DNA from 4 places in the Bacillus sp. GW823-FHT06A11 genome. Region 2 is predicted to be linked to each of the others. Evidence: predicted binding sites of a transcription regulator. Region 2 holds the regulator's gene; each other region holds the start of a gene.
The links. The regulator NrdR, encoded in region 2, represses ribonucleotide reductase genes. The targets are predictions, from matches to a motif close to AACACNATATATNGTGTT.

Region 1: nrdI (class Ib ribonucleoside-diphosphate reductase assembly flavoprotein NrdI) is a predicted target of NrdR. The motif match lies at 7,139-7,156, and genes of this name have one in related genera.
Region 3: AC1Q8L_RS24360 (anaerobic ribonucleoside triphosphate reductase) is a predicted target of NrdR. The motif match lies at 5,506-5,523, and genes of this name have one in related genera.
Region 4: AC1Q8L_RS27550 (anaerobic ribonucleoside triphosphate reductase) is a predicted target of NrdR. The motif match lies at 6,562-6,579, and genes of this name have one in related genera.

What each region holds. Positions count from the first base shown of each region.
Region 1 covers NZ_JBXAHS010000001.1:1,089,910-1,098,225, forward strand. The annotation lists gene AC1Q8L_RS05430 (ABC transporter permease) at 1-614, opposite strand, end outside; gene AC1Q8L_RS05435 (ABC transporter ATP-binding protein) at 614-1,516, opposite strand; gene AC1Q8L_RS05440 (hypothetical protein) at 1,531-2,322, opposite strand; gene AC1Q8L_RS05445 (ABC transporter ATP-binding protein) at 2,319-3,017, opposite strand; gene AC1Q8L_RS05450 (GntR family transcriptional regulator) at 3,014-3,394, opposite strand; gene nrdF (class 1b ribonucleoside-diphosphate reductase subunit beta) at 3,610-4,578, opposite strand; gene nrdE (class 1b ribonucleoside-diphosphate reductase subunit alpha) at 4,660-6,744, opposite strand; gene nrdI (class Ib ribonucleoside-diphosphate reductase assembly flavoprotein NrdI) at 6,731-7,090, opposite strand; gene AC1Q8L_RS05470 (hypothetical protein) at 7,568-7,885, opposite strand; gene ykzS (protein YkzS) at 7,985-8,179, opposite strand.
Region 2 covers NZ_JBXAHS010000002.1:226,616-234,931, reverse strand. The annotation lists gene ytxC (putative sporulation protein YtxC) at 1-555, opposite strand, end outside; partial or broken gene AC1Q8L_RS09695 (DUF4177 domain-containing protein) at 792-988, shown strand; gene dnaI (primosomal protein DnaI) at 1,020-1,958, opposite strand; gene AC1Q8L_RS09685 (replication initiation and membrane attachment family protein) at 1,992-3,401, opposite strand; gene nrdR (transcriptional regulator NrdR) at 3,554-4,015, opposite strand; gene speD (adenosylmethionine decarboxylase) at 4,299-4,682, opposite strand; gene AC1Q8L_RS09670 (glyceraldehyde-3-phosphate dehydrogenase) at 5,073-6,101, opposite strand; gene coaE (dephospho-CoA kinase) at 6,211-6,813, opposite strand; gene ytaF (sporulation membrane protein YtaF) at 6,865-7,497, opposite strand; gene mutM (DNA-formamidopyrimidine glycosylase) at 7,570-8,316, opposite strand, start outside.
Region 3 covers NZ_JBXAHS010000006.1:138,875-147,190, forward strand. The annotation lists gene parE (DNA topoisomerase IV subunit B) at 1-148, opposite strand, end outside; gene AC1Q8L_RS24340 (CoA-binding protein) at 524-937, opposite strand; gene AC1Q8L_RS24345 (S1C family serine protease) at 1,017-2,258, opposite strand; gene AC1Q8L_RS24350 (response regulator transcription factor) at 2,462-3,139, opposite strand; gene nrdG (anaerobic ribonucleoside-triphosphate reductase activating protein) at 3,158-3,610, opposite strand; gene AC1Q8L_RS24360 (anaerobic ribonucleoside triphosphate reductase) at 3,607-5,463, opposite strand; gene plsY (glycerol-3-phosphate 1-O-acyltransferase PlsY) at 5,689-6,285, shown strand; gene AC1Q8L_RS24370 (HesB/YadR/YfhF family protein) at 6,394-6,684, shown strand; gene AC1Q8L_RS24375 (acyl-CoA thioesterase) at 6,711-7,130, opposite strand; gene AC1Q8L_RS24380 (glycoside hydrolase family 18 protein) at 7,240-8,316, shown strand, end outside.
Region 4 covers NZ_JBXAHS010000009.1:156,771-165,086, forward strand. The annotation lists gene AC1Q8L_RS27515 (C39 family peptidase) at 1-277, shown strand, start outside; gene AC1Q8L_RS27520 (Crp/Fnr family transcriptional regulator) at 682-1,389, opposite strand; gene rd (rubredoxin) at 1,744-1,908, opposite strand; gene AC1Q8L_RS27530 (NAD(P)/FAD-dependent oxidoreductase) at 1,934-3,148, opposite strand; gene AC1Q8L_RS27535 (FprA family A-type flavoprotein) at 3,170-4,405, opposite strand; gene AC1Q8L_RS27540 (class I SAM-dependent methyltransferase) at 4,552-5,259, opposite strand; gene AC1Q8L_RS27545 (YwiC-like family protein) at 5,356-6,081, opposite strand; gene AC1Q8L_RS27550 (anaerobic ribonucleoside triphosphate reductase) at 6,624-8,316, shown strand, end outside.

The DNA.
Region 1 (8,316 bases), on a different contig from region 2:
TGGTTGAATACTACAAACTTCGCTACACCTTTTGCAAACATTATTAATACCATGTTAATTGCACCTTGTAAGAAGAATAGGAACATCGTAATAATTAATGGTAATACAGACTTTCTAAAGACATTTGCTAGGAAAAATGCAAGTGTTGCAAAAAAGAATGGTGAAAGTAGTTGATATAAAGTGGACTTCATTACGATTCCTAACGTTAATTCTGTTTTACTACCATCCATTACAATACCGCCAATAATCATTGCAATTAGCATACCAGCTAATACGATAAATAACATTGCTAATAACACTGTAATATATTTAGAAAATAAAACTGCAAGTCTTTTTCTTGGACGGATTAACAATTGTTTAATTGTACCTTTTTGGAACTCATCAGTAAGAGTACGGGCAGCAAGTGTAATCCCAAAAATCGTTGTAAATAAAACAATTAAGCCAATCTCTGAGTTTGCATAATCTAAATATGATCCCTTAAACTCATCACCTTTTCCCCACTTCAACATTGCTAAAGTACCTAAAATTTCGAGTGCCGCAATGACACCAATTAAAATATACATACCTTTTTTCGCATGCAACTTTAAAAATTCATTTTGAATTAATTTAAACATTACGCTTTCACTCCCCCAGTAATCGCTAAGAACTCATCCTCTAACGTTTTATTTTGAACAGTAACTCCGTATACAAGCACATCAGCATAAACAAGTTTTTTTACAAGTTGCGGAATGTTGTCTTTTGTTACAGATGCTACAATTACATTCCCTTTTGCTTTACCTTTAATGATTTCATTTGCTTTCTGAACTTCATCTACTTCAAACGCTACAACGACTGCCTCATCATGTTTCACTTTTTCATGTAAGTTGTACTCTTGTACAAACTCACCTTGTTTAATAATAACAACGCGATCACACATTAATTCAATTTCACTCAATAAGTGACTTGATACGATTACAGCAATATTCTCTTCTTTCGCTAAACGTTGTAAATAATCACGAATTTGGCGAATACCAGCTGGATCTAATCCATTTGTCGGCTCATCTAAAATTAAGATTTTCGGCTGATGAAGTAATGCTTGTGCAATTCCTAAACGTTGTTTCATACCAAGTGAATATGTTTTCACCTTTTTATGAATCGCATGCTCTAATTCAACAAGCTTTACAATCTCAGCAATGCGCTCTTTACTAATTGGAGTAATGGCCATGTTCGCAAAATGCTTTAAGTTTTGCATTCCTGTCATATAATCATATAGTTCAGGATTTTCTACAATCGCTCCAATTTGCTCTAGTGCCTTTTCACGCTCCGAGCGAATACTATGTCCACAAATTGTAATATCGCCCTCTGTCATTGAAATAAGACCTGTCATCATACGGATCGTCGTCGTCTTACCGCTACCGTTCGGCCCAAGGAATCCGTATACTTCTCCTTCACGAACCTCAAATGATAAACCACGAATAATTTCCGTTCCACCAATCCTTTTTCGAACATTCTCTAACTTTACTACTACGTTTCCCAATGCTGATTCCTCCTTTAGACTTCTAGTTTTTTATCGACTATGTGACCTGTAACTACTAGTAATATAATTGTTAATAAACAATTAAAAAATAGATTTAAAATTGTAATCTCTGTACCAGAATAAAATGATGTATTTAAAAAACCATTTTGATCTATAAATCCAATATTATTTATAGCAAACACATACTTTTCTATTTGCTGAAAAATATACGTTATTCCTCCATTAAATGCGGTAAAAATGACGAATAAAACTAAACAAGCAACTTTATTCATCGATGATTTCACATTTAATAGTTTTACAATTACTATAATAAAATAAATAGAAACTAGCATATTAAGAAAATCTAGTCCCCATAAGAAAATAGATAACATATGATGTAATATTCCATAATTATATAAACTGTGTATTGCTTGCTGAATACCTAAATTAGTTTTTCCATTGTAAATATTTAAAGAAAAATAGTATAGAAAAATGATTCCTATTCCTAGCAAAATCATAAAGAGTAGTACACAGAATAAAATATTTGCACATATATACTTTTTTGCTGAAATAGAAGTATAACGTAGCATAGAATTTTTTAACATTTTCCGAAAAGACGATATACCTGTTAAAAGAATTGCAAATCCATTTATACCTAGTACGATAAAGAATATAATAATAATTATATCTTGCCTACCTGAAATTCTAACTCCTGAAACTCCTTTCATATTAAATAAAAGAATTAATGAAACTGTAATAAAACCAAAGTAAATAATGGCTATCTTTCTCTTATTACAATTATACAGATAAAGAAAAAGCTGACTCATTTCTCATAGGCCTCCTTAAACAGCTCATGTACTGCTTTCCCCTTTTGAAATCGTAGTTCTTCCACATTTTCATGTAATATTATTTCTCCATCTTTCAAAAAGATTACTTCATCGAATATATTTTCGATTTCTCTTATTAAATGAGTCGATATAAGTAGCGTACAATCTTCACGATAAAATTTAAGTATTAACTCAAGTACATGTTCTCTAGAAACAAGATCTATCCCGTCCAATGGCTCATCCAGTACGTATAGCTTCGCTTTTCGAGAAAATGTTAAAATGATTTGCAGCTTCTCTATCATACCTTTTGACAATGCTGTAATTTTTTCTTCTAACGGTATTTTAAATTCTGCAATCGTATCTACCGCTTTTTGAATATCGAAGTCTTTATAAAAATCCCGGTAGAAAAATAAAGCGTCTTTTACAGTCATCCAATCATCAAAGACTGGCTTATCGGACATGAATGAAACGATTTCTTTCGTCTGTAATCCTACCTTTTTACCGTCTATTGTGATACTGCCTTCAGAAGGGTGTTGCAAGCCTGCAATCATTTTCAATAACGTCGTTTTCCCGCTCCCGTTATCTCCAACAAGCCCAACGATTTTCCCTTCCGTAATCTCTATGTTTAATTCACGGATCACTGCTTTTAATCCGTATCTCTTCCATAAGTTTTCTATTTTTAATAGCTCTGTCATTGGCTCTCCTCCCTCTTATCATGTAATGAAGAACGAAGAATTGTAAGAATTTCTTCTTCTGAAAAACCTAAATTGTCCATTCCATCTATAAAAGAATGAAGTAATTCTTTCGCCATCTCTTTTCGCAGCTCCATAATTTTCTCCCCTTCATTCGTTACATACCGTCCCATTCCTCTACGTGTTACAACAACTCCATCCCGTTCTAGCTCTTGAAATGTACGCTGAATCGTATTTGGATTCACTTGTAATTCACTCGCTAATTCACGGACAGAGGGAATTTTATCACCAGGCAATAAATGTCCTGTTACGATCTCTTTTTTTATGTATTCCATTACCTGAATGTAAATTGGTATATTTGGAGAAAACTCTATTTTCATTTCTTCCCTCCTTTTGTATCAGTGTACTAGTTAAATAATACACTGATACAAAAAGTTTGTAAATACCCATTTAATTACAAAAAGTTCTATCCGTTAACCGAATAGAACTTCCCAAACATAAATCGCTATACAGAAATAATAGTGTTATGTAAACAAAATTATAAAGAAAAGCTGTCTTATCAATGAATAAGACAGCTTTTCTTTATAATCCTATATCAAAAGTTAAACACGAAGTCATCGTCAGCTAACTTTTCAACGTTCGTTGCTTTTACGTAACCATTTCCTTTTACAGAGAAGAAATCATGGTTTTTCGTATCTGTACGTAAACCATTTAAAACGATTGGGTTAATTTCTTCTTCTTCAAACTTCGGCTCAAGTCCTAAGTTCATAAGCCCTTTATTCGCATTGTAACGAACGAAACGATTTACATCTTCTACAAGACCGATAGAAGTGTAAATTTCTTCTGTATAGGCCATTTCAATTTCATATAGTTCCATTAATAACTCTTGTGTTTCTTTTTGCACTTCTTGTTGCTCTTCTGCAGAAAGTTCTGCGAAGATTTGTTGTGCTAAAATACCGACGAATACGCCGTGAATTGACTCATCACGAATTATCAAGTTAATAATCTCACCACTTGCTGTTAGTTTTCCTTGACCAGCTAAGTAAAGCGGATAGAAGAATCCACTATAGAATAAATAACTTTCTAAGAACACACTTGCTACCATTGCCATATATAGCTCTTTTTTCGTTACTTCAGGCTTTAACAAACGACGATAGTAACCAGTAATAATACCGGCCTTTTTCTCAAGTAATGGATGATTGTCTACCCAGTCAAAAATATCATCAATTTCTTCTTCAGTAGCTAACGTTGTAAAGATATGACTGTAACTCTTCGCATGTACTTCTTCCATAGCTCCCATGAAAGCTAATACACTTTTCGCTTGTAAATTTTCAAGATGAACAAGTACAAGTGGCATTCCTTCGCCACCTTGTTTCGTATCTAAAAGTGTTAAACCACCTAATACACGCTTATAAGCAATTTGCTCTTCTTTCGATAATTGCACCCAAGTATTTTTGTCAGACGAAACCGCAATTTCTTCTTCTGTCCAAAACTGAGCGATGTTTTGCTTCCAAAACATTAAACTAAAATCATCTTCTTTTTTGTTCCAGTTTACCGCACGCATTAAATCGCCCCTTCTCTAAATATGATAACTAAGCATGAGCAGGGTTCAGAAAACCCTGCTCATCATGTCTCACTTTTTATATTAAACGGTACAAGCCACACACTCTTCCACGCTTAATTTACGTGTTCTCGTATAATACAGACTCTTTAAGCCTTTTTTATGTGCATAGATGTAGTAACGTGCTAATTCACGTGTTGAAATATCACTATTAACGTAAAGAATTGTACTAATTCCTTGGTCAATATGTTCTTGAATTTCTGCGATTAAATCAATTAATTTAAACTGATTCATATCGTAAGAAGATTTATAGTACCAGAACGTATCTTTTGATAAATACGGCATTGGATAATATGTTGTCGCGTTCGCATATGTTCTTGATTCGATTTGACTTACAATCGGCATTACGCTTGAAGTTGCATTTTGAACGTAACTGATTGATTGTGTTGGAGCAATGGCAAGACGATATGAGTTGTATAAACCATTCTTTTGCACTTGCTCTTTTAAACTTGTCCAATCTTCTTTTGTTGGAATATGAATTCCTTCAAATAGTTGCTGAACTTTTTCAGTTACTGGGCTGTAATCTGTCGTTTCATACTTTTCAAAGTATGTGCCATTCGCATAATCAGATTTATCGAAGTCTTTAAATGTCTCGCCTTTTTCTGTAGCGATTTCCATACTTTTCTCAATAGAGTAGTAATTTAACATCATAAAGAATGTACGAGCGAATTCTTTCGCTTCTGCACTTTCATAAGCGATTTTATTTTTTGCTAAATACCCGTGTAAATTCATTGCTCCAAGTCCAACTGAATGAAGCTCGTCATTTGCTTTTTTCACGGTTGGTGCATTCGGAATGATCGTCATATCAGAAACAGCTGTTAAAGCTTCCATTCCTGCATGAACCGCTTCACGAATTTCTTTATTTTCCATTACGTTTACGATATTTAACGATCCTAAGTTACAGTTAATATCACGACGGATAATGTCATCTGTACCGTAATCATTTATTTCTGAAGTTTCTTGAAGCTGGAAGATTTCTGTACATAAGTTCGACATCTTCACAGTTCCAATATCCTTCAATGGATGTTGATTATTTGCATTTGATTTAAACATTAAGTATGGGTAACCAGACTCAAGCTGAATCATAGCGATTTTAATAAGCATATCACGTGCACTAATATCTAGTGGCTTCTTCTTCACTTTCGGATTGCTCATTAATTCATCGTACATTTCATCAATATCAATATCATCTAAATGCTTGCCATATTCTTTATAAACCGTATAAGGTGCGAAAACATGGAAAGGCTCATTTTTCTCAGCAAGCTCAAAGAACTTACTTGGAACGATAATTCCGATTGATAGAGACTGAATACGGCTCTTCTCATCGGCATTTATTTTTTTTGTATCAAGGAATTCAATAATATCCCAATGGAAAATGTTTAAATATACTGCACCGGCACCTTTTCGTTGGCCAAGTTGATTCGCATATGAAAACGAATCTTCAAGCAATTTCATAACAGGTACTACACCACTTGCAGCGTTGTCGATACCTTTAATTTGCTCACCACGTGCGCGTAGCTTAGATAAGTTTAAAGCTACTCCCCCGCCGATTTTCGATAATTGCATCGCAGTATTAATGTTAAAGCCGATCGAATTTAAGCTATCGTCCATCTCTAACAAGAAACAAGACACCATTTCTCCTCTTCTGCTTCTTCCCGCATTTAAAAAGGTTGGTGTCGCTGGTTGGTAGTTTTGTTTTACAATCATGCTTGCGAATTGTCTTGCCTTCGAAACATCACCGCGTCCTAAGTATAATGAAACAATTGCTACACGATCTTCATAGCTTTCTAAGTATTGTTTTTGATCATTCGTTTTTAACGCATAATCTTTGTAGAACTTAGATGCTGCCATATAAGATTGGAACTCGAAGTTTTCACCATAAGCGATGTTATATACTTCCTCTACTTCCTCCAAGCTATACTCGTCCAGAACGTTGTAATAGTAATCATGTTCTTTCATATACTCCATTCGCTCTGCCACGCTATTAAAAGGAACGGTATTCTCTCTAGCTTCTTCCATAAAGACTTCTAATGCCTCTTTATCTTTATGAAGCTGATAAAAACCGTCCTGCATTTGCGTGATTTCATTATTCAGTTCAATGTGTCGCAATCTCCCGCACCCTTTCCTTAAAATATTCTACATCGTTATTTGTTCCAGATAACTCAAATTTTGATACAATAGGCACTTCATATTTAGTAGAAATCTTGTCAGCACTTGCACCGAACATGTCTCCCCAGTTACGATTGCCGCTTGCAGATACGCCTTTTAATTTTTCATTATTGCGCTCTAAAAAGTCTAAAACACGTTCTGGTACATTGCCAAAACCTGTTGTATACGTAATAAGAATAAAGTCTTCATCTATTACTAGATCTTCATCAATTTGAACGGCCGGCATATTTAATTTGTGAATGAAACGCTTCACGTTTCCTGTCATAGAATCATATGCAACTAACATTTCCGACCCTCCCTCTCAAATCTATATTCTCTATATGTTGTTCTTGATTTCTCTATATATTGTATTACGTTTCAAAATAAGACACAAGATATATGTATAAATTCTTTCTTTTTTTAACTTTTACTTTTCGACATGATAGCCGTTTTTTTTCAATACAATGACTATGAAACAACATTCTAAAACTCATGTCAATAAAGTGCTTTTCAAAAAAGTTGTCAACGAATTTAACCTTATTTTTAAAAAAGTTAACAATATATTTTGTCATAAAACGGTAGATGCTGAAGAAATATATTTCTCCAGCATCACGCAAAAAAGAACAGATATAAAACGATAATCTGCTCTAAAAAACGATTACATTTATCAAATTTACCTTATTAAATATATTATACATATACTTTCGTCTCTCGTTACATACTAAAAGATAACTATTATAGAAAAAGATTATTATTATGGAACTTCAATTTATTTATGAAAAGTTTATTCAGAGTGCTCAATACGCAAAATATCTTTTACAAATATGTGATGTGGATTTTCATCTTTATCAAGCATTGTACATACAGGAGCCTCTTCATCAAAGTATACAATCATTCCTTCTACATACTGATATGTATGTTGAACTTGTACAGTTACTTTAATTTCTATCGCTTCTTCATATGCTCTTTTTATTTTCTGAAGCATTTTTGCTGAACATTTTCGTTTCTCTGGATACATAACCATTCCCATAAATCTATTGCCGGCTCTATCTTTCCACATATAATCCCAATGTGGTAAAATGCCTTGTTTAAAATCGCCCATAATTCCCCTCTCCTTTATCTTTTATTTATTCCGCATTAAACGTCCAGTTGGTGAAGGTTACTAATCAGTGAGGGATGCCCTGCTGATCAAAATTCCCCTTTATGAACGTGGCGTTTCTGAATATGTATAAATCACTTGCCCGCCTCGCTGTGCGTTACCAATGAAATGCTTAAAGTCTTCTCTATTTACAACAACTTCTCTGAACGTATAAAATACATCTTTCGTAACAACATACTCCGTTATTTCACCATTTTTCAGCTGATCTAAAATTGTATTTGCTAATTCTTTATCCATGTATTTCACCTCTCTGCAATATTTTATTCTATCGTATATTCTATAGGTCAACAACTGTAAAATTATCCCGCTATTTGCGGGTAGTCCGATTGGTGTTGACTACTAATCAGTCGTGGAATGAACAAAAAATCTTACTG
Region 2 (8,316 bases):
CAAGCGTGATTTACGGCTACTTACTTGTTGCCGAAGCGTCTCAATGAACATTTGGTATTCTTGCTCCATCTTATATTCATCAATTGCCACTTCCGCAAGTTTAGCCACCATTTCCCTATATGTACGAAGACGAAAACGGATATATGATGAAAACGAGAATGAGAGCGGATCACAAAGCCAATTATTTAAAGAAGACTTAATATATGACTCAAATGCGTTACGCGTTAAATCCTGAGCTACCCCTTTTCTTCTTCCCTTTAAAATCTCATGTGCCATGTGCAATATTTGATGACACTCTTCTTGTTCTTCATAAAAAAACTTTTCTTTTAAGATCGTATAAATCCACTCATTTTGTTTCACATTCACAATAAAATACACCATTACCGGCAATAAGATCTTTTCAATATAATTTGATTCACGTACTGGTATGTGAATCACCACTTTTTGTTCCTGTAAATACACACTCGTTTCCTTATATAATACTTCCGCTCTTTTCAGCAATTGTCTATATACGTGCATAGCATCATTTTTTTCTTCGAAGCAAATTTCAATCACTTTTGTCCCCCCTTTTATCCCTGCTCTAAAGGACTGTATCTATACGTTACAAATCCTATAAGAGTCCGTCCCGCGTGAATTTCACTCTTAGTAGAATTACATTTCCTATCGTTAGAAAATCCACTCAATATGGCTTGCTAATTTTATATATATTAAGGGAGGGAGAAAAAAATGATACAAGCTACTATGAATTTTTTTATTGTATACTTTACTTATTACTAAAGGGGGGTATCTGAATATTTGAATATAAATTCATAAAAGTCGAATTTCATTGGGGGCTCACTCGCTCAAAACTAGCTGAAGACTACCAAGAAATTATTCAAGAACATGCTAGAGATGACTGGAGGTTCGTACAGATTGTTGCCCTACGATTGGCAGTTCTGGACAACCTGAATATTTCGATCTCATATTTGAAAAGAAAATATCACTATAATACAAAAGAGCAAGCTTCTCAGCTTGCTCTTTTACTTATGACGACGGTTTTTCCCACCAATTGGAATTGGTTTGGCTAAATATTTAATTCGTTCCATAATACGTGCTGCCTTCATTTCTTCAGCCTCACCACGTTGTGTATACGTTAAATGATGTTCCAATTGTTTAAAATCAAAATTAGACGTAAAGAACGTCGGTAAGTTTTCTAACATACGGAATTGCAAGATTGCACCAAGTACATCGTCACGCACAAAGCTCGACATCGCTTCTGCCCCGATATCATCTAACATTAAAACTTGTACGCGTTTAACCGCATCAATCTTTTCGCCAATCGAATTATCTTGAATCGAACTTTTAATTTCACGTAAAAATTCCGGGAAGTATACGAGCATCGAACTTATTTTCTTTCGAGCAAGCTCGTTCGCAATTGCTCCTAAAAGGTACGTTTTTCCTACACCAAATTTACCGTACAAATATAAACCTTGTGCTTTTTTACCTGGTTCATATGTACTTAAAAATTCATTCGCTGCGCCAATTGCATCGATACGTGCATTTAAGTCAGAAGGGTCTAAGTTTTCCATAGTTGCCTGTAAAATATCCGTTGGCATATATACACTTTGAACGAGTTTTTCATATTTCTTTCTCTCGTCATATGCTACTTTTCTAACGCAACGATCGTATTGAATATCAATCATCTTCCCTTGAATAACAAGCTTTGGCTCGTATCCTTGTAGCATATTTTTACATGCACCTAAATCCGGACAATCCACGCAACCTACACTTTGTCCAATATATTCATATAACTTCACAAGACTGCGCTCAATCATAGAAGTCGTTACTTCACCTTTATGTTCGTCAATAAATTCTTTTACACGCGGGTGCGCCATTACTTCTGCCTTTAATACTTCATATCTATTTTTAAAGTTTTCATTTTCCATTAATTTTGTAAATGAATTTTGAATATGCTCCATTTTCTCACCTCAAAGAGCGTTCATTCTCTTCTATTAATCACGCTTATATTTTTTTAACACTTCTTCTAATCGTTTTCGTTCATCTTCTAGCGTACTTGCATCTTTTTCTACACTTACATCTTTCTTCGCCGTTTCTTTCTCTTGTTCTTTCGGCTCTTCTTCCTTAAGCCAATCTGGCACCATTTCTTTTCGTACCGTTTTCTTCGCCGTACGGCCTTTTTTCTTCGTCTCAGCCCACTCTTGATATTGACGGTTCTCTTCTTTCGCTAACGCCATCGCGTCCGCTACTGTACCGACCTTTTTACGTGCCCAATGCCCAGCAATCTTCTCGACATACGTTTTCGCAAGTTTCATATCTGAGCGTAGCATAACGTAATAAATAAGTACATTCACAACTCCTGGTGTCAATTTTTGATTAATCATGACATCTTCAACGATTTGCAAGTCCGCTTTCGTTGCCTCTGCACCACCAGAAATCTCTTTCAATAGTTGTTTTGGCGAGATTTCCTCTAGCTGCTTTATTAACATCTCCTCTTGTGATGAAGGCTCTTTCTCTTTCATCGTACGTGCAGCATGAGGCTGTACTCTTTCACTTAGTACCGGTAATGCTTGACCATTTTCAAATTGATACCAATCGCGCGCTCCTTTTCTAAGCCTTTCCATATCAATTGTTTGCATCTCTGTCACCGCACCAAGAACGATATTTTGCATCGATAACACATCTACACCATACACGTAAGCAAGTGTTATAACGCAGTCTCTTACTTGATCTGTAATCGCCTTTTTAGGAACAAGAGCGGACAATCCATCTACAAATAAAGAGAAATCAAAGAAATCATTCCAAACTTTCGGAGCGTCTCCCTTCTCGTTACTTGGCATAGTTGTCGTTTTTGGAATACGAAGGTCTTCTTGCGCATGCTCAAGCTGTCCTGGATTAAACGAACCAAACACATCATTGAAAGAGCGCGTAACATTTTCATAAGAAGCAAAATCAAATTCTTCTTCTAAGAAATATTGCTTTACTTGATTATATTTTGTCCGACTCAATCGATTGTATAAAAAGATACTTAAAACAATATCATCAAAAAACTGCTTCGGAGATAAAGGTGGTTGCAACTCATATATGAACATTCGAATATCTTTTTCTTTCTTAATATATACCTTCAAAAGCCCAATTGCCTCTAACTTTACTCGTTCCTCATATATTTCAGGAAGTTGCATTTGCATAGTCACCATAAGGGAATGATGTGTATTCTCTTTTCCAAATACACGATCTTGCTCTAGCTCCCCCCATAGTGTCATGTATAAGCTAAAAGCTCTACTACCTATTAACGGCTGATACAACATCGTTAATACTTTTCGGTCGTAATTATGCAGTAGCCCTTTCGCACTTACTTTATAACGATCAATCGGCAATAGCTCCATCCATGACTGTTTTTCCATTCTTGCTTTTCCTTTCTCTCATCCAATCTATCCTCTACTTCATTCCTTCTATCTTCATTATATAAATTCTTAGTGAAAAAGAGCTATTAGCTTTCGCTTCTAGCTCTCTTATCCTATTACTTACGGTATGTAAAGAGAATAAAATACAACTTCTACTCTCTTTCTTTTTGCAGTATATCTTTTAATTCTTCAATAAATACATTTAAATCTTTAAATTGACGATATACAGAAGCAAAACGTACATAAGCAACATCATCAATATCGCGAAGTTCTTCCATAACAATTTCACCAATCATATCACTTTTCACTTCTGATATACCTAAATTACGCAGTTCACGTTCCACGCTTTGTGTTACTTCTTCTAATTGTCTTAAAGATACTGGTCTTTTTTCACACGCTTTAATTAAACCGCGTAAAATCTTTTCTTTATTAAACTCTTCTCGTGTGCCTTCTTTTTTAACAACGATAAGAGGTGACTCTTCTACCCTTTCAAAGGTCGTAAAGCGACTTAAACAACTTTCACACTCTCTTCTTCTTCGAATAGAGCGCCCCTCGTCTACCGGACGCGAATCTAACACTCTTGTACCATTATGAGAACAGGATGGACAACGCAATTCATTCACTCCTTTACACTATACTCTTTATTTTTCTCTACTCAATTCACCTAAAATATATATACAATATTATATAACTCATTCTAACTCTCTTACCACTTTAAGTTTCAGCGCATCACTTTATCATCTCATACTTAAAAATAAGATGGTATATAGGGCACTACCTCATTTGCAAGAGTCCAATGTATTCAACTAACGAGTACGTTATATTTTTCCTTTTTTATAAACTAAAAAAGAGGTGCATTATACACCTCTTTACATTTTAAATCAATTATGTTCTTTTTTAAAGAGCTTTTGTTTCTCTCTGCTTAATTTCGAAGCTACCAGTGCCTCGAGGAAGCTCGATGCTCTCACGCGTTTTCGCGTTTAAACCTTCTGCAATATATTCTGCAGCAACATTTGGATCAATACGATCCCCACAAGTATAAACATCAATACTTGCGTAACCGTGCTCCGGAAAGCTATGAATTGTTAAATGTGATTCTGAGATAATTACTACTCCACTTACACCTTGTGGTGCAAATTTATGGAAAGCAACCTCACGCACTTCAGCACCAGCTCTTAGTGCTGCATCCACAAATAATTGTTCAATATACGGCATGTCATTAAGCTTGTCGAAATCGCAATCCCAAAGTTCAGCGATCACGTGACGACCCATCGTATCCATAGTATCCATTCTACAGTTCCCCCTTGTAAATTTATTCTAACTGTTCGAATTGAAAACTAATTTGCAATTTGGCTTGCTCCACTACCACGGGGGAAAGTTAGTCCAGAGAGGTCCTAACCCTTTAAGTAGTGACTACGTACCTCAGCTCTTAAGTTTACGAGTGTTAGTATACTTTGTTTATTTTCATTTTGCAACAACAGTTTTTTCGATTTTCTGTCATATTTTCCTCTTTACTTTTCCCTAAAAAAAATAAACGATTCACAAATGCAGTAATCACAACGTTTCGTGGTATGTCCACTTTTTAAAATATACTTATATAATTTTTTTCCTTTTCAGAAAAAAATAAAAAAAGAGGGCAAATATTGCCTTGCCCTCTCCTCCCTTATTCACTTAAATGTGTTGCACATTTTCTTGTTTCGCTAACTCTTCAACAACTAACGTTACAAGATCTACAACACGACGAGAGTAGCCCCACTCGTTATCATACCAAGCAAGTACTTTCACTTTACGATCACCCATTACCATTGTAGATAAACCATCGATAATAGCTGAATGTGTATTTGTATTAAAGTCGATAGATACTAAAGGCTCTTCGCTGAATTCTACAATACCTTTTAACGCACCGTTTGCAACAGTTTTGAATGCATCATTAATAGCTTCAACTGTCACATCGCGTTTTACATCTACTACTAAGTCAACAAGAGACACGTTTGGTGTTGGTACACGAAGTGCCATACCATGAAGTTTTCCGTTTAAGTGCGGAAGAACTTTTGCTAGCGCTTTCGCAGCACCTGTCGTTGTCGGAATGATTGATTGTCCGCAAGCACGTGCTCTTCTTAAATCTTTATGTGGGTTATCAATATTTTTTTGGTCATTTGTATAAGCGTGAACTGTCGTCATTAAACCGTTTTCAATTCCAAACTGCTCATCTAACACCTTCACAACAGGCGCTAAACAGTTTGTTGTACAAGATGCATTTGAAATAACAGTATGTTTTGTAATATCTAATTGGTCTTCGTTCACACCAACTACAATTGTTACATCTTCATTTTTACCAGGCGCTGTTAAAATAACTTTTTTCGCTCCAGCTTCAACGTGAAGAATTGCTTTTTCTTTTGAATTAAATTTACCAGTTGCTTCAATTACAACTTCAACACCTAAATCTGTCCAAGGCAATTCCTTTGGATCGCGGTTGTTTAAAAGGCGAATCATTTTTCCATCAACTAATAAGTGATCTTCAAATGCTTCTACTGTTCCGTCAAACTTGCCATGAACTGTATCATATTTAATTAAGTGTGCTAACGTTTCAGATGGATAGCTTGCATTGATTGCTACAATTTCGAATGCGCTTTCTTTTATTGCTTGACGAAATACCATTCTCCCAATACGTCCAAATCCATTAATTGCCACACGAGTCATAATATGTTATCCCCCTTGAATGCGTTATACTATTTATCTCCAATCCCAATAATAGTATAACACAAAAAGGAGATATGTCACTAAGCATTTTCATTAATTTCACAATTTTTTAGTCAATAATGTTCCACTTCTTTAAAATTACCTGCAATTGTGTTTTCGTTCCCATAATTGTGCCATCATTATTTATCACTTCATCTGCATTTTTCACTTTTTCTTCTAACGGCATTTGAGATTGAATACGAGCTGTTGCTTCTTCTTCTGAAAAGTTATTTCGTTTCATTAAACGTTCTAATTGCGTATGCGGCTTAACCGCTACAACTAAAATGCGGTCAACGAGACTTGTTAATTTGCTTTCAAATAAGAGAGGAATATCTAACACAACCGCTTGCATACCTTCTTTTATGTACATTTCCTTTTTCCTATTCATTTCCTCACGCACTGCAGGATGCACAATTTTATTTAACTGCAATCGTTTTTCTTCATTATAGAAAACGATGCTTCCCAATCTTGGACGATCTAGTTCCCCATCTTGTTGTAACACTTCCGCTCCAAACACTTCTACTATTTTGTTATATGCTGGTTTTCCTTGTTCTACAACTTCTCTTGCAATAACATCTGCATCAATAACTGGTATACTTAGCTCACGAAACATTTCTGATACCGTACTTTTTCCGCTTGCAATGCCTCCCGTTAATCCAATTACTACTGTCATAATAATCCTCCTCATAATAAAAGGCGCGAAACCAATGTTCCACGCCCATACTTACATTTTCCAAATTCCAATTATAATGAGTAATACCCCAGGCAGGAATGTAAATTTTTGTAACCACTTCATATTCGATAAAACCGTTCCAAGTTTCATTCCAATAAATAAAAACAAAGAACTCATAATTGCAACTAATATCGCCATCATAGCAGGTGCATACCCTAATAAAGATGCACCAATTCCGGCACCAAATGAGTCTACAGAAAGAGCGATACCAAGAAGCAATGCCTCTCCTGCAGAAATGGTGCCTGATTTATCAAAATCTGCTACAGTCGGTTTCCGTAAAATTTGAATCACTAGCCCTAGCGAGGCAATCTCTAATTTCCAGACCTTCTCCTCTTGCTTCGGTTCTTCTTTTTTCTCACTTCGAAAAAATTGATACAATACCCAAATCCCTATTCCAATAAGAACAAGCCCACCGATACGCGTTGCGATAACAGGTGAAAATACTTTCGCGATCATATGTCCAATTCCCATTGAAACAAGCATAACAGCCGCTGAACACATTCCGATAATTATAATTGATCTTAGTGGAATTCTTACGCTTCTTAAACCATATGTTAGCCCTACACTACAGCTATCTAAGCTTAATGTAAAAGCTAATAAAATAAGAGATAAATAAAGGTACATCGGTAAGCTCCTCCCTTATACATAGCTCTGCTGTATGTATATGACAAATGCCTATCCGATGTTATCTCTTTTCTATATTCTTGGCTGACAAATTGGGCAGTAATGCGTTCCTCTTCCGCCAACAACTGTTTTTTCTAATATCGTACCGCAAGTTACACACGGTTCTCCTTTTTTTCCGTATACATTTAGGAGTTCTTGGAACGAACCAATTTGCCCTTGTGAGTTGATATACGTTCGAATTGTACTTCCGCCACGCTTCACTGCTTCGCCTAGCGTTGTAACGGTAGCCTCATAAATTCGCTCAATTTCTTCTATTGTCAAAGACGAAGCTTCTCGTTCCGGATGAATTTGAGAACGGAATAAAACTTCATCTACATATATATTTCCAAGCCCTACTAAAAGACGCTGGTCCAATAGCACAACTTTTATTTTACGATTTGTCTTTTGCAATCTTTCTTGTAAATACCGTGGTGTCAATTCAGCATCAAACGGCTCCGGACCTAAGTCAGCAAGAGGCATTTGGTTCATCTCTTCACCTTTCTTAAAGAGATGCATCGTACCAAACTTTCTCACATCTTTATAATGTAATTCAGTTCCATCTGTAAATAAGAAACGGACGTGCGTATGTTTATCAATCGGCTCATCCTCTTGATGTAGTAAAAACTTACCTTCCATACGCAAATGTGAAACAATAACATAATTTGTTACATATAGAAGCAAAAACTTTCCTCTTCGCTTTATATTTTCAATCTTCTCGCCTTTTAGCATTTCTTTAAAGATTTCTGCATCATCTGGTCGTTTCACTATTTTTGGATAAGT
Region 3 (8,316 bases), on a different contig from region 2:
CGGAGTTATCTACTATTTCATATACTAAATGATGCAATCCACGGCTATCCGTACTCCCGATATACATACCCGGGCGTTTTCGAACGGCTTCAAGTCCTTCTAACACTTGAATCGCATCTTCATTATATTGGAACTGATGCTTCGCCAAACTCCTTGCCCCTTTCCTAATCCAAAATCAGAACATATGTTTCTATTATAGAATAACGCCTCGACTATAGTTTTGGCAAGTTATCTTATCTCTTTTATATACCATCTTCAATAGAAAAATCCTTGTTTTCTCACAAGGATTCCTCTAGGCTACTATTTCAGAAAAATAATCGTTTGTCAACGAGAAATGGATATGTATTCCAAGATTACACATTCCAAACCTTTATTATGATCCAAATGATCAAGATCCAAAATGGGATTACAAATAACAATCCCCAAAAACAGCCTTTAAAAAATCTCATGATGAACACCTCGTTCATCGGCCCTACTTATCTATAATGAGGGCTGAATCAATCTTTCTACTTTTAAATCTATACTATTTTGTCATCGCATGTTCTACTTTAATACAACGATCCATTATTACAGTATAGTCTTTTTCTTTTAAAAGTTTATATGTATCTTCATCTTGTACTCCTAATTGTGCCCAAAAAACATCTGCATCAATCTCTACAAATTCTTTTGCAACACCCATTAAAAACTCTGAGCGACGAAATACATTTACTATGTCAACGTGTTCCTTAATATCCTTTAGTGAAGAAACTGCCTTTTCTCCAAGCACCTCATCTACTGTTGGATTAACTGGAATAATACGGTATCCAGCATCTTGCATTGCTTTTGAAACCATATACGATGTACGTTCTGGCTTATCTGATAATCCAACAACCGCAATTGTTTTGCTTTTCTTTAACACTTCACCAATTTCCGTACGAGTTGGGTTTTCAATTGTCATAATTAATCCCTCCTATTCCTTTAGTATAGCCGATAAAGAAAGTCTCTTTCAATATGAAAGAGACTTTCTTTTATTTCGATTATTGATTCTTTGTAGCTGAATTATCTGCTAAAGTAGCCGATTTCGTCATTTTTTGACCGTTACGGTAGAATGTAACTTCTACTTTCTCGCCTACTTTTTTCTTTTCATATAAATATTTACGGAATTGAAGTGAGTTTTCTACTTTTTGATCATCTAATGCTACTACAATATCATATTGCTCTAAACCAGCTTTTTCTGCCGGTGATATTGGGTAAATTTTACCTAATACAACACCATTCGTTACTTCTTTCGGTGCTTTCAATTGATTGACTGCATAAGCTTGCACATCTTCTAACGAAACGACACCTACTCCAAGAGCTGGACGTTTTACCACTCCGTCTTTTTCAAGTGATTCAATAACTGGCTTTGCGATATTAATTGGAATAGCAAATCCAATTCCTTCAACTTCTTGCTGTGCAATTTTACTTGAATTAATTCCAATTATTTCACCATTTTGGTTAAATAATGCACCACCACTATTACCTGGGTTAATCGCTGCATCTGTTTGAATAACTTGTGCTTGCCAATCTGGTCGTTTATCGCCATCAATATCAACTGGAATTTCACGTTCTTTACTACTAATAATGCCTTCCGTTACACTTCCATCAAATCCTAGTGGGTTACCGATTGCAATTGCTTTTTCACCCGCACGGATTTTACTTGAGTCACCTAAAGTTGCAACTTTATTCACATTAGAGCCGTCAATTTCAACAACAGCTAAATCTAACCAAGGATCTTTCCCTACTAACTTTGCATCTACCTTTTTACCATCACTTAGTTTTACAGCAAGTTTATTTGCACCATCTACTACGTGGTTGTTTGTTACAATATATGCTTTATTTCCTGCTTTTTTATAAATAACACCTGATCCTGAACCAGCTTGTTGTTCTTGACCTGTCGGTTGCATTGCAAATGGATCAACACTTTGCTGCATATTAATAACACCTACAACAACGTCTTTCGCTCCTTCAATCATACCAGGTAAATCAGTTTCATTTTTCGCTTTATTTACAACAGGAACTACAGTACCTTCTACTTTTGAATCCGAACTAAATGATGATACTGGTGCTCCATTATTTTGAGCCCATGGCATATATGGTGCTGCAAAACTAATCGAAACCGCTCCGACTACAGCTCCCACTAAACCTGTGAAGAAATAGCCTTTTTTACTACCTGATTTTCTCACTTCTCTCGTTTCACTATGCTCTTCATTTAAATTTGGTCCGTCGTAATATCCCATGTTTTATTTCCCCTCTCTGGTGAATTCGTATTTTCAGTATAGTCACGTTTTGTGTCCTTCTTGTGAACTCATCGTGAAATCCAATTAAAAAAATACTCCTATCTAACATTGTAGACAAGAAAAGTATTTTTTGTACATTCTACCTTCAAAAGAGAGTATAAAATCGCCATTTTCCTAGGCTAAATTACACAAATCGTTCTAGATTATTCTTCAAATTTATAACCAACTCGAATAACAGTACCGATATGCTTCGCTTTATCTCCTAACTTATTTCGAAGTTTTTTAATATGGGTATCAACCGTTCGGTCATCACCGTAATAGTCATATCCCCATAACTGGTCTAATAAATGTTGACGTGATAAAACGATTCCTTTGTTCTCCATTAAATAAACAAGAAGTTCAAATTCTTTATGTGTCAATATAATTTCTTCTCCATCTACTAAAACAGTTCTAGATAGACGATTCACTTCAATTCCAGCTAAAGACATAGCATTTTCTTCCGCTACACCTACCGCACCATCCGCACGTTTCAATAACGTCTTTGCACGAGCTACTAACACTTTCGGGCTAAATGGTTTGGTTACATACTCGTCTGCACCTAATTCGAAACCTAGCAATGTATCATCCTCATCCGAACGCGCTGTCAACATAATAATTGGTACTGCTGATTCTTTTCTAATTCGTCTACAAACAGACCATCCATCTATTTCCGGTAACATAATATCTAACATAATTAAATCAATTTCATGCTCTGCAAATAACTCTAACGCTTTTTTCCCATCTTCTGCTTCGATTACTTCAAAGCCTTCATTACGAAAATAATCACTAACAATTTCACGTAATCTTCTTTCATCTTCAACAAGCAATACTGTTTTATTCATATAATCTATCCCGCCTTTTTACTCTTTCAATCGAATAATACGTTGATTGGAGCTTCCGCGAAATGGAAGTGTTAAATCTTTTTTCTCAATTTCAAACCTTCCATCGACTAAAACATCCCCATAATGTAACAACTCTATCATATCATTATTTTGAGAACTCTGTATCTCTTCTAACGTATAACCTGTATACATCCATAGGTTTTTTTTCAAATCTTTCACGATTTTTGCTACCTTTTTCACTTCAGCAGCTTGAAAAAATGGATCTCCACCTGAAAATGTTACATCAGTTAATGGATTACTTGCAATCTCTTTCACAATTTCTTCTACTGTCATTTCCGTTCCGTTGCAAATATTCCACGATTTTGGATTATGGCAACCGACACAACGATGCGGACAGCCCGCAAAAAACACGACTGTCCGCAATCCTTCTCCATCTACTACACTATCATGAATAATATTCATCACTTTCATTTATGTTTCACCCGATCTATCTCTTCACTACGTTTCGCACTATTCCACTTCGACATATCTCCTACAAGATAGCCTGTTATGCGGCGAATTCTTTCTATATTAGCCTCATCTTCATTCCCGCAACTTGGACATTCATTTCCAATAACCCCGTGATAACTACAGCACTTACAACGGTCAACAGGATGATTAATTGAACCGTATCCAACGCCATGTTCTGCCATGGCTTGTACAATTTGTTTTAATGCCTTTTTGTTATGCATCGCTGCTCCGTCTAGTTCAATATACGTAATGTGTCCTCCATTACAGAGAGCATGAAACGGGCCTTCTAAACGGATTTTATTTATCGCTTGAATGTTATAATAAACTGGAATATGGAATGAATTCGTATAGTAATTATGGTTCGTTATACCGCTAATTACGCCAAATTCTTCTCTATCTTTTTTCACAAACTTTCCTGATAATCCTTCTGCTGGAGTTGCAATTATCGAGAAATTCAGTTGATGTTCTTCTGTCGCTTTATCCATTCTATCTCTCATAAAGGAAATAATTTCATACCCAAGTTTCCATGATTCTTCATCTTCCCCATGATGCTTTCCTGTTAAAGCTACTAAACATTCCGCAAGACCGATAAAACCAACACTTAACGTCCCTTGTTTTAAAATCGAAGCTACGGAGTCTTCAGGCTGCAATGCTTCTCCACCACGCCATACACCTTGTGAATATAAAAACTGAAAATCTCTTGCTCGCTTCGTACATTGATACGCAAATCTTTCTAATAACTGCTTAATTCCTAAATCTAAATAGTAGTTTAGCGCTTCAAAAAATGCTTCTTTTGAACCACTAATTAACGCTAATTTCACTAAATTGATAGACGTAAATGATAAATTCCCTCTACCAATCGCTGTTTCTTCTCCATGTATATTAGACATAACACGGGTACGACATCCCATGTAACATACTTCACTTTCTGGTCTTCCATCATAATGCACTGCATTAAACGGAGCATCTAAAAATGAAAAGTTAGGGAATAATCGCTCTGCAGTTGTCTCTAATGCTAATTCAAATAAATCGTAATTCGGATCACTTTCTTCAAAATTCACACCTTTTTTCATCTTGAAAATTTGAATCGGAAAAATTGGTGTCTCTCCTTTACCAAGTCCAGCTTGTGTCGCTTTTAATAGTTGTTTAATTAACATTCTTCCTTCTTTTGACGTATCTGTTCCGTAATTAATAGAAATAAACGGTACTTGTCCTCCGCCCCTACTATGCATACTATTCGAATTATGAACGAAAGCCTCACACGCTTGATACGTATCATTTTCCGTTTCTTTCCATGCAAATTCTTCTATTTGTTCTTTCGTAAGCGGATATGATTGTAATCGTTTTTTATGTCTCTCAATTGTTTTTCGTACATAAGGTGCTAAATCAATATCAAAGAGTGCAAACGATTGACCGCCATGCTGCATATTTTGATTCGCTTGAAAAATAATAGACGAAAGAGCCAATGCACTTTTAATGTCTTGTGGTTGTCTCATATGTCCATGTCCAGTATGAAAACCGTTAGCAAGCATTTGCGCTAACGGAATTTGCGAACAAGTCGTCGTTCCTGTCGCATAAAAATCTAAATCATGTGGATATAATATATTTTCATTTATCGCTTTTTTCACTTGATCTGACAATAAATTCTCAACAGCATAATATTTTGCACTCTCAGATGCGAACGTTCCCATTACACCCATTGGAGAGCGGCCGTCTACATTTGCATTTTCTTGCATTAAATCTTGTTCATTGCCGTGGACTATCGTCTCGAACACTTTCATTAATTCTTCTCCACGTGTATTATTTTGTAACATTTATAACCCTCCACCAATATGTTGTTGTCTTTTGATTAAAATGTTACTACATATAGTCTTGCTGTTTCTGCGAGAAATGTAACATTACTGTGAAATTTTTTTCACGAAATAATGAATTTTTCATTTACAAAAAAGAAATGTGCTCTTTACAAATGTATGGTACAATATACGGGAAAAACTCTTTTTACCCTTTATCAACACATTTGAATAAAGGAGACTGAACTTATGGTTACTACATATCTTTTATTTATCGTTGCCTACTTACTTGGCTCGATTCCATTTGCACTAGTTGTTGGAAAAATTGGCTACGGAATCGATATTCGTGAGCACGGGAGCGGTAATCTAGGCGGAACAAACACATTCCGTACATTAGGGAAAAAAGCAGGTTTTACCGTTACAATTGCTGACATTTTAAAAGGGACATTAGCAACAAGTCTACCAATGATTTTCGGATTAGATATTCACCCACTATGGTTCGGATTAGCGGCTGTTCTTGGACATGTCTACCCGATCTTCGCGAAATTCCGTGGTGGTAAAGCAGTTGCAACTTCTGCTGGGGTGCTATTATGCTATTCACCAGTTGTTTTTGCAATATTGGCTGTTGTATTTTTCACCCTTTTATTTACAACAAGATACGTATCACTTTCTTCTATGGTAACAGCAGTTGTTGCTGTTATTGCATCCATTGTTAGCGGGGATAAAATCTTCATTATTGCGATGTGTTTATTAGCAGGTATGGTTATTTATAAACACCGTGCAAATATCGGACGAATTATAAATAAAACTGAACCAAAAGCAAACTTTTCAAAAAAGCAAAAATAAGATCGTAACCCACATAACGCAAAAAGAAAACGTGAAGCATATTAATAGCGTCTTTTTGCGTTATTTTTTATACTAAAGAAAAAGCAACATAACTTGGAGGAACTATACATGAATCTTTCCGTAACAAAAGAAGCAGCACAATGGTATAAAACTGAATTAAACTTACAATCAAATGAAACACTACGCTTTTTCGTACAATACGGTGGTTGCAGTACTGTGCAAAAAGGACTTTCTTTAGGTATTCGTAAAGATGATCCTGCACACCCTGCTGTTCAAATTCAAGAAGAAGGTATTAACTTCTTTATTGAAGGCGATGATGAATGGTTCTTCGATGGACATAATTTATCTGTTACACTTAATGAAGGTGACGACTTCCCACAATTTAATTATGAAAAATAAAAAAGCGCGGCTTCTGCCACGCTTTTTTATTTTTTCTTAATTTCCTCATATTTCGCATACCACTCAGGATATAACTTTTTAAATGATACAGGGCGGAATCCTTCTTTTTTCGCACAAATATTCGTCGTACTTGCAGTAATACAAAGATCACCATCACCATTATATATTTCATATCCATATACAACGCGAAGCGGGCTCACAGTATCTACCCATGTTTTTACGATTGCCTTTTCTCCATAACGCATCGCTTTACGATATGAAATTTGTAAATCTAACACAGGAGAAATAATTCCTTCTTTCTCCATTTCAACATATGAAAAACCTAAATCTTGTATAAGTTTCGTGCGACCTAACTCAAGCCACACTAAGTAGTTTGAATGGTAAACAACACCCATTTGATCTGTTTCCGCATAACGGATTTCAACTTCATGTTCTGCTACAAACATATGTATTCGCCTTCTTTCACTTCTGCTACCTTGCATACATTTAATCATAATACAGTGACATCAAAAATAAAATAAAAACAGTGAATCTTTTACTGAAAGGAGCCAGCATATGATTCAAATTGTAACTGTTCGTAGTGGTGATAGCGTATATAGCTTGGCATCAAAATATGGATCAACACCTGACGAAATAGTAAAAGACAATGGACTAAATCCAGCTGAAACGCTCGTTGTTGGTCAGGCACTTATCGTTAATACGAAAGGAAATAATTATTATGTACAGCCTGGTGACAGCCTATATCGAATTTCTCAAACATATAATGTCCCCCTCGCTAGTTTAGCTAAAGTTAATAATTTATCTTTAAAATCTATTCTCCATGTCGGACAACAATTATATGTACCAAAAGGCACAAAACGAGCTGTAGAATCCATCGCTTATTTACAACCTTCAACTATACCGATTAAAGAGAGTTTAGTTAATGCGACACGCGCCATCAATCCATTTTTAACATACTTAGCCTATTTTAGTTTTGAGGCAAAAAGAGATGGCACATTAAAAGAACCTACTGAAACAGCTAAAATTGCTAATATTGCAACGCAAGGTAAAACAATCCCTATGCTCGTTATTACAAATATTGAAAATGGTAATTTCAGTGCCGATCTAACATCAGTTATTTTACGCGACGCAACGATTCAAAACAAATTCATTACTAACATTTTGCAAACAGCTCAAAAATATGGCATGCGAGACATTCATTTCGATTTCGAGAGTGTAGCACCTGAAGACCGCGAGGCGTATAATCGCTTTTTACGAAATGTAAAAACACGCTTACCTAGCGGGTACACATTGAGCACAACTCTCGTACCGAAAACAAGTTCAAATCAAAAGGGAAAATTTTTCGAAGCTCACGATTATAAAGCGCAAGGGCAAATTGTTGATTTCGTCGTCATTATGACATATGACTGGGGATGGCAAGGCGGTCCACCGATGGCGATTTCTCCTATCGGTCCAGTGAAAGAAGTACTTCAATATGCAAAATCTCAAATGCCTCCACAAAAAATTATGATGGGGCAAAATTTATACGGGTTTGATTGGAAGCTTCCATTTAAACAAGGAAATCCACCCGCAAAAGCAATTAGCTCTGTCGCAGCTGTTGCACTAGCTCGTAAATATAATGTTCCTATTCGT
Region 4 (8,316 bases), on a different contig from region 2:
TTTATATAAAGCAATTGATAAAGAACACCCTGTTTGGATTTTAACAAACGCGAGCTTTCGCAAACTACCTGATTATGAATTTCGTACTTGGAAAACAAATATGGGTGAGAGACAGGTTACATACCGTCAACATAGTGTTTTACTAACTGGATACACCGATCAATATGTATACATTAATGATCCATTAGATACGGAAAAAAATAAAAGAATTGATAAGAAGGATTTTGAAGAAGCATGGGTTCAATTAGGCAGACAAGCCCTAACTATCATTCCTTAAAAAAACACAGAGCTATAAGATTTGAGATAAACTTTAAATTACTAATTTCTCATTATATAATTATTATATAATAATCCCTATTTTACACGAGAATCACTAACGTTATTTAATTATATAAAATTAAAGGACACACCTATACCATTAAGTGGTACCTAAGGTGTGTCCCTCGCATAAATCAAAAATATAAGATAAAATAATTTGAAATTTATTTTTTAAGTTTGATGATAAGGCATGTGATATTTTGCGGCTCAAAAAATCCATACCTTATCAATTAAACCGATTGGTAACACATATTCCCTTTTTCGTGTTTTACTCATATATAATGATTTTAAGAATTCATATAATTAAAATACTTACTAATTTGTAATAACTCCTCTTTTATATTCTGAGAAAGGGGTCTTTTGTCAGAAACTGATAAGTCTTCTAATAGCTAACTGATTTTTTATTATTATTTTCTTATTTCCAACAGAGGCCATGAGCCCTAAACTTTCAAACTTATTCAATTTACGACTAATAGTCTCTCTTGTTACCCCCGCATAATTTGCCAATTCCTCTCGTGTCAATGGCAAGTTAATAAGTATTCCATCCTCTGTACTTTTGCCATATTTATCACAAAACTCCAATAGTATATGAGCAATTCTAACTTCAGGATTGTTTGTCGCTAAATTTTGCACTAAATTCTCTATCTTAGCTAAACGTTTTGTGACAACTTTTAACAACTTTAATGCAATACTTGGATTTCGTTCCATTATATAATCCATATTTTCTTTTTTTAGCATACAGATATGAGTATCTTCTATAGCATATGCACTAAAATTACTTTTTTCATCATAATTAAATATATTTAATTCACAAAAGGATTCACCACTTGTTAGTATATGCAATATTTGCTCTTTCCCTTGAAGAGTTAGTGTACATAGCTTTACTTGTCCACTATTAATAATAAATAATGTATCTGATTTATCTCCCTCAAGAATTAATGGCTGACCCTTTTTAAACTTCCTATGTTTTGTCATTGAAGCTATATTACTAATTTCCTCTTCGGAAAGGGTCTTAAAAATTAGTACTTTTCTTGGGCAAAGCTCTCTTGATTTTTTATGATTATCGTCCATATTTTCTCACCTTACTTTAACTATAGAATTAAAAATATAATGATATCCAAGGTTATTATAGACATTTTTATCAAATATTGCAGTGACCCCAATCACAACTATATGTTTATAAAGACAGTGATATACACTATCTTCATAAACATATTTTGAATATGGCATAGAAAAATAAGGCCCTGAGGAGAAAGGGTGGCGCCAGGGCCCTATAGAGTGTACCGAAAATGGCTGTATCGGTATAAGTATCTGCTACATAACTATTATAGGATTTTTCAAAGAATATTTCTGTGACCAGAATCACATTCAAAAATATAAAAAACAATGAGAATACTGTGCAGTATTCTCATTGTTTTTTCCTTCTTATTCATCTAGTGGTGCAAAATGATTTTTATCTTCTCCGCACACAGGACAAACCCAGTCCTCTGGTAAATCTTCGAAACTTGTTCCTGGTTCTATATCCTCATCTGGATCCCCTACCTCTGGGTTATAAATATATCCACATGGTAAACAAATGTATTTTTTCATGATTTCCTCTCCTTTTTGTACAGCTTTATATTTTTTCTTTTAACTTGCTCATTATTTCACTTATGTTTGTATTTAATAAATCTATTCCTTCTAACGATACATGCTTTTCAATCGCAGATTTGTAAGGAATAGATGCCGCAACTCCTTCTAATGAAATCACACCGACTATTTTATTATCCTTAATAAATAACCTTGTATACTTCTCCTTACCGTCTTCTTCAACAATTGTTGTATCACATTGCTCTTCATTAACAACTCCAATTGAAAATAAAGATACATTGAATGCGTTAAAAATAGTAGTTGGAATTTCTTTTTTATAAATAGCAGTTTTAGAGACCATATTACTACCTGCTACTCTTCCTTGTTCCAAGGCAGTCCCCCATAAGCCTTCAATTTCATTATTTACTTCTGCAACATCTCCCGCAGCGTATACGGAGTCTATATTTGTTCTCATCTCCTCATCCACAACAATTCCTCTATTTAATTTAATAGCCGTATCATGTACAAGTTTAGTGTTCGGAGTAACGCCAATTGAGTAAACAATACTATCACAATTAATTTGAGAATTGTCGTTCATCTTTATGCCAGTTACAGATTCTTTCCCGAGAATAGAATCAATAGAAGTATTTAAATACACCTTTACTCCTTCCTTTTCAATTTTTCGTTTCAAGAGAAGCGAAGATTTTGTATCTAATTGTCTTCTCATTAATAAAGGAGCTACTTCTACAATGGATACCTTTTTACCAGCTTTCAGAATAGACCATGCTGTTTCTAAACCTTGTACACCCCCACCAATGGTCACAACACTTTCTTTGTCCTCTAAATGACCTTTAAGCTCATCTGCTTCTTTCATGTCCCTAATAGTAAAAATATTTTTTTTATTAATTCCATTTATCTCTAATCTTCTATTATTCGCTCCTGTACAAATTAATAGTTTATGATAAGAAAATACCGCTTCATTGGATGTAACAATAAATTGCTCATCTGTATTAATTTTTACCACCTTTGTATTTATAAAAACTGATATGTGATTATCTTGATACCACTTTTTCTTTTTAATTAACACTTTTTCACTGTGTAAATCTGAATACAGATCCTTTGATAATTTAATTCTTTTATAAGGTAGTAATGGCTCTTCACCAAAAATAAATATATTTGATCCTTTATCGTACTCTCTAATAGTTTTAGCGGCATTTACAGCAGCTACACCACTCCCAATAATAACAAAATTCTTTTCCATGTTTTCACCTCCATTTTTCTATTAAATAGAACTCAATAATAAATCTGTAACAAATGTTGTTGCATGTTGGATTTTCTTTACTTTCCCCTCATCTTTTGGAGAGAATCTAATCCGAATAGGAAATTCAACATGAGTCATACCTGTAGATTGGATAACTTTTGATGTGCTTTGTACATTCATATTTGTTTCATTGAGGTAATCTTGTATCACTTCAATTGCCTCTCCACTCCAACCATATGAACCGAATGAAGCTGCAATTTTTCCTTCTAGGTTCATTTCTGTCATTTCTTTTAAAATTTCTTCTAAATTACCAATCATATCTGCATATCTAGTTGAAGATCCTATGAAGACTGCATCTGCTTCTTGAATACTCTTTAAAACCTCTGATTTTTTTGATTTATCAGCGTTAAATACTGTTACATGAATATTATCTGCTTCTAAAGTTTCTTTAATAATATTTGCCACTTTTTTTGTATTATTTTTAATTGTTGTATATACAATTGTTACTTTCTTATCTTGATTCGTATCTCTACTCATATCCGCATATAATTTAATATACTTCTGTATATCCTGACGTAAAATGTAGCCATGAGATGGTGCAATCATTTGTATATCCAAATCTTTTAGAGCTTCTATTAATGTTCTTACATATCTTCTATGTGGATGGATAATGGCATTATAATAACCAATAAAGTCTTCCGTAATATCTACATTCGCTTTATCACTGAAAATCTCGTCATTTGCTATATGAGTACTAAAAATATCACAAGGAAATAAAATTTTATCCTCTACACAGTAGGTAATCATTGTTTCTTCCGTATGAAGATATGGTGTTTCTTTAAATTTTAATGTTTTTCCACCAATATCTAATGTATCACCGTCTTTTACTATTAAAAACTTTCGATTATGCAGCTTATACATCTCTTGTATTTCTGGTACTGCAATTTCTGTACATACAATCGTTGCATTAGTAGCTCTTGATGCTAATGCTGCCAATCCCCCTGAATGGTCGGGCTCTGTATGATTCACTACGATATACTGAATTTCTTGTGGATCAATTAATTTACTTAATGATTCTACAAATTCTCTTCCAAACTCTATATCAACTGTATCAATCACTGTTGGTTTTTCCGTTTTTAGCAAGTACGCGTTATAAGTTGTTCCTTTTGCTAAGATTAAACGATGAAATGGAACTTCTCTATTATCAACTTTTCCTACCCAATATATATCTTTAGTTAACTGAATTTCTTTGCACATATAACTCAATTCCTCCTCAATCAGATTCGATTTACCACTGAATTATATAAACTTTTTTATAATTAAAAGAGGACTAGAATCACATTTTAAAAAAATTAATAAAAAAACACCTGAGTAACAGCTTTCTACTCAGGTGTTTTTAAAATTTATTTTGTTGCTACAATTACTAATGCCGGACCATCAAGTGAATATATTTTTTTATCAAAATTAGCGTAAGTTTCTACTGACTCAAATCCACAATCTATTAATATGGGAAGTAATTGTTTTTTTGTAATTGGATATAACTCTATACTATTTGAGAATTCTTCACCACATGTATTTAATGTTACAGTAAATAGCACCTTTGTTCTCTCTATTGCATAATCTCGTTTGAATGAGAAATGTTCTTTCTTAATTACTGGAAATATGAAATTTTTTTGATTTAATACTTTTTCATAGTTTACAATTTGAACTATGAACTTTCCATTTTTCTTAAGTTTTTTAAAAGAGCTTTGAATAAAATCAGTAATTTCCTGTACATTGTCTAAATGAACCAACGTATTTCCAATACAATAAATACCATCAAATATCCCAGGTACATCGTCTATTTGCTGCATTCTAAGTGTATTTACAAAAAGTCTTCCCCTATGGGTTTTAGCCTTCTCAGAAATTTTATCAGCCATTTTCTTCTCTGGTTCCATCGCAGTTACAATCATTCCTTTTTCAACTAATGCATTAGCCACATTCCCTGTTGCCGCACCTACATCAATTACGGAGTCCCCCTCTTGTAAATAAGAAGCAATAAAATTCACTTGTTTTTCATTTCCCGGAAAAATTTCATCATAATACGGCATTAATTTTTGGTAAAAAGTCATTATTTATACACTCCTTTCTACAAACAGTATTGAAGAAAACATTAACACAATATCATATATAAATATAATATAAACAATATAAATCATTATTAGTCTTTACGAGATAAAATATTTAAATACTATTATTGTTGTAATAAAAACGTAAATAGCATTTATACTCTCTAAAATCCCCACCTTTAAGATTGAAATATTCCTTCCATACAGTACTATAGACCGTATCAAACTTGGGATAAAAATAATGGTAATCGTTGGTGATAAAATAAGCGTAACAATCACAAGTAATAAATGGTACCACCATGACAGAATGCGATACGTTGGATTCTTTTTTTCACGTATCATTGTTTTTACATAAAACGTACTTCCTATAAAATATAAAAATGTTATAGTCGCTATTATCAATATATTTTTATCGACTGTTTTCATTGTGAAGTAATAACTTATAATGCCCCCTATACAAAACAAAAGAATTGCACATACATCATTTAATAAGGCTCGTTCATTTTTTTTGCTAGAAAAATAAATGTTTATACAAAAAAACGGGAGCATAATAATAGAAAAATAAACTATACGCCATTCATAACTAAGAGCAATAGCTGTACATATACAAGCCTCACCAAAGTAAAGAAAAAAATAATATAAATAATACTTCTTTCGCGGCTGTTTTACATACATTAATAAGGGATATGTAGCTACATACACAAAAAACCACGCTAACAAAAGAGGTATATGATACCATGTCCATTTACCAGTTAAAATACCTAAAACAAATGGAATAAGCAGCATTCCCCAGGCTCCATGCTGCTTTGGAATAATTAACTTCATTCTTCCACACCTCACATTTAATTTTTTATCAAAATGTTACGTAAGAATGATAATAAGTAGCATATATATCATTAAATTTATAGATAAAAAACTTTACCAGTGAGAGAATCCCCCCACTGGTAATCATACTCCACCAATTTAGGGAATACCCATCCCAAATAGTAAAATATAATGAATTTCTCATACTCACTCTTCCCTTATAAGATAAACTATGTTTTTAAAAAATACTGTGAGTGAAATCACTGCATTCTATTTTTATACCTTTTATTTTATAGAATAAAACATTCTTCATTGTGTTTTTACTCTCTATTGATAACCTCACTCTTTGAACCTAAAACAAAAGAATTTTTATCTATAAATAATTAAATCATTCTATATCTTTTCATTTTTTATGAGCAAGATAATACGATAAACTTCTAGATTTAATCTCTTCTAAATAGAAAACATCACATACTTCATTTATTAGTACCATTGCAGAAATAAACTATATATAGTATCATTTATCGATGTTGAGTACTATATATTGAAAAGGAGTGAATTTAATGAACAACTCAGACAATGTAAAACAGCAAAAAAATACTTTATGGACAACTTTTGATAAAATTATAAACAGTAACGATCAAGACTTAATGCAAGAAAATGCAAATGTTGATGGTCGATCTCCAATGGGAATGATGGGAACATTTGCATCAGAGAGCGCAAAACTTTATGTAAGGGAACATTTGCTTTCTAAACAAGTAAAACAAGCTATTAATCAAAATATTTTATACCCACACGATTTAGATTTTTATGCAACAGGAACAACCACTTGTTCACAAATTCCTTTAGCACAATTGCTGAAAAAAGGGTTCCACACTGGACATGGCCATATGAGACAACCACAAGATATTAAAAGTGCATTAGCACTCTCGTCTATTATTCTTCAAGCTAATCAAAATATGCAGCATGGTGGGCAATCTCTTGCCATGTTTGATATAGATTTAGCACCATATGTGAGGAAAACATTTGAAAAAAATAAGAAAAAGTTAAAAGACTATCCGCTAACAAAGGAACAAATCGAAGTGTTTGCATGGAAAGAAACAGAAAACGATACATATCAAGCATGTGAAGCATTTATTCATAATTCCAATAGTATGCATAGCCGTGGTGGTGGACAAGTTCCGTTTATTTCAATTAATTACGGAACAGATACATCAAAGGAAGGAAGGCTATTAATTAAACAATTACTACAGGCAACACAAGCGGGATTGGGAAAAAGTGAAACTCCTATTTTCCCCATTCAAATTTTCAAGTTAAAAAAAGGTGTGAATTTTGAAGAAAAAGATCCAAATTATGATTTATTTGAACTTGCATTAGAAACAACAGCAAAGCGATTATTCCCTAACTTTTCATTTTTAGATGCGCCATTTAATGCAGCGTATTATAATGGGCACCCAGAAAGTGAAGTATGTTATATGGGTTGTCGTACTCGTGTGATGTCTAATATTCATGGTGAGGAGACAGCAATTGGCAGGGGAAATCTATCATTTACCTCTATTAATCTAGTAAAATTGGCTTTAATAAATGATTCAAAAGAGGGATTTTTCGAATCGTTAAATCATTATATCAAACTTGGCATTCGTCAATTGCTAGAAAGATATTCATATCAATGCACAAAAAAGGCAAGAGACTTTCAATTCCTATATTCACAAGGGATTTGGCGCAATGGAGAAAAACTACAACCGGAAGACTCAGTTACTGAGATTTTAAAGCAAGGAACATTGAGCCTTGGTTTTATTGGACTTGCGGAATGCTTGGTTGCCTTAACAGGAAAACACCATGGGGAAGATAAAGATTCATGGCAACTTGGAAAAGAAATTGTTACCTTTATGAGAAATAAAATGGACCAAGCAACAGAAGAACATTGCTTGAATTTCACTTTAATTGCAACTCCTGCCGAGGGACTATCAGGGAAGTTTATCAAAAAGGATTGTGCTGAGTTTGGAACTATTACAGGTGTAACCGATCATGATTACTATACAAATTCATTTCATATTCCAGTTTATTATCCTATTCAAGCAATTAATAAAATACGTTTAGAAGGACCGTTTCATGCTCTTTGTAACGGTGGTCATATTACGTATATTGAACTAGATGGGGCGGCAGCGCATAATCAAATGGCTTTAAAACAGATTGTTCAAGCAATGGCACAGTATGAAGTAGGATATGGTTCAATTAATCACCCAGTGGATCGTT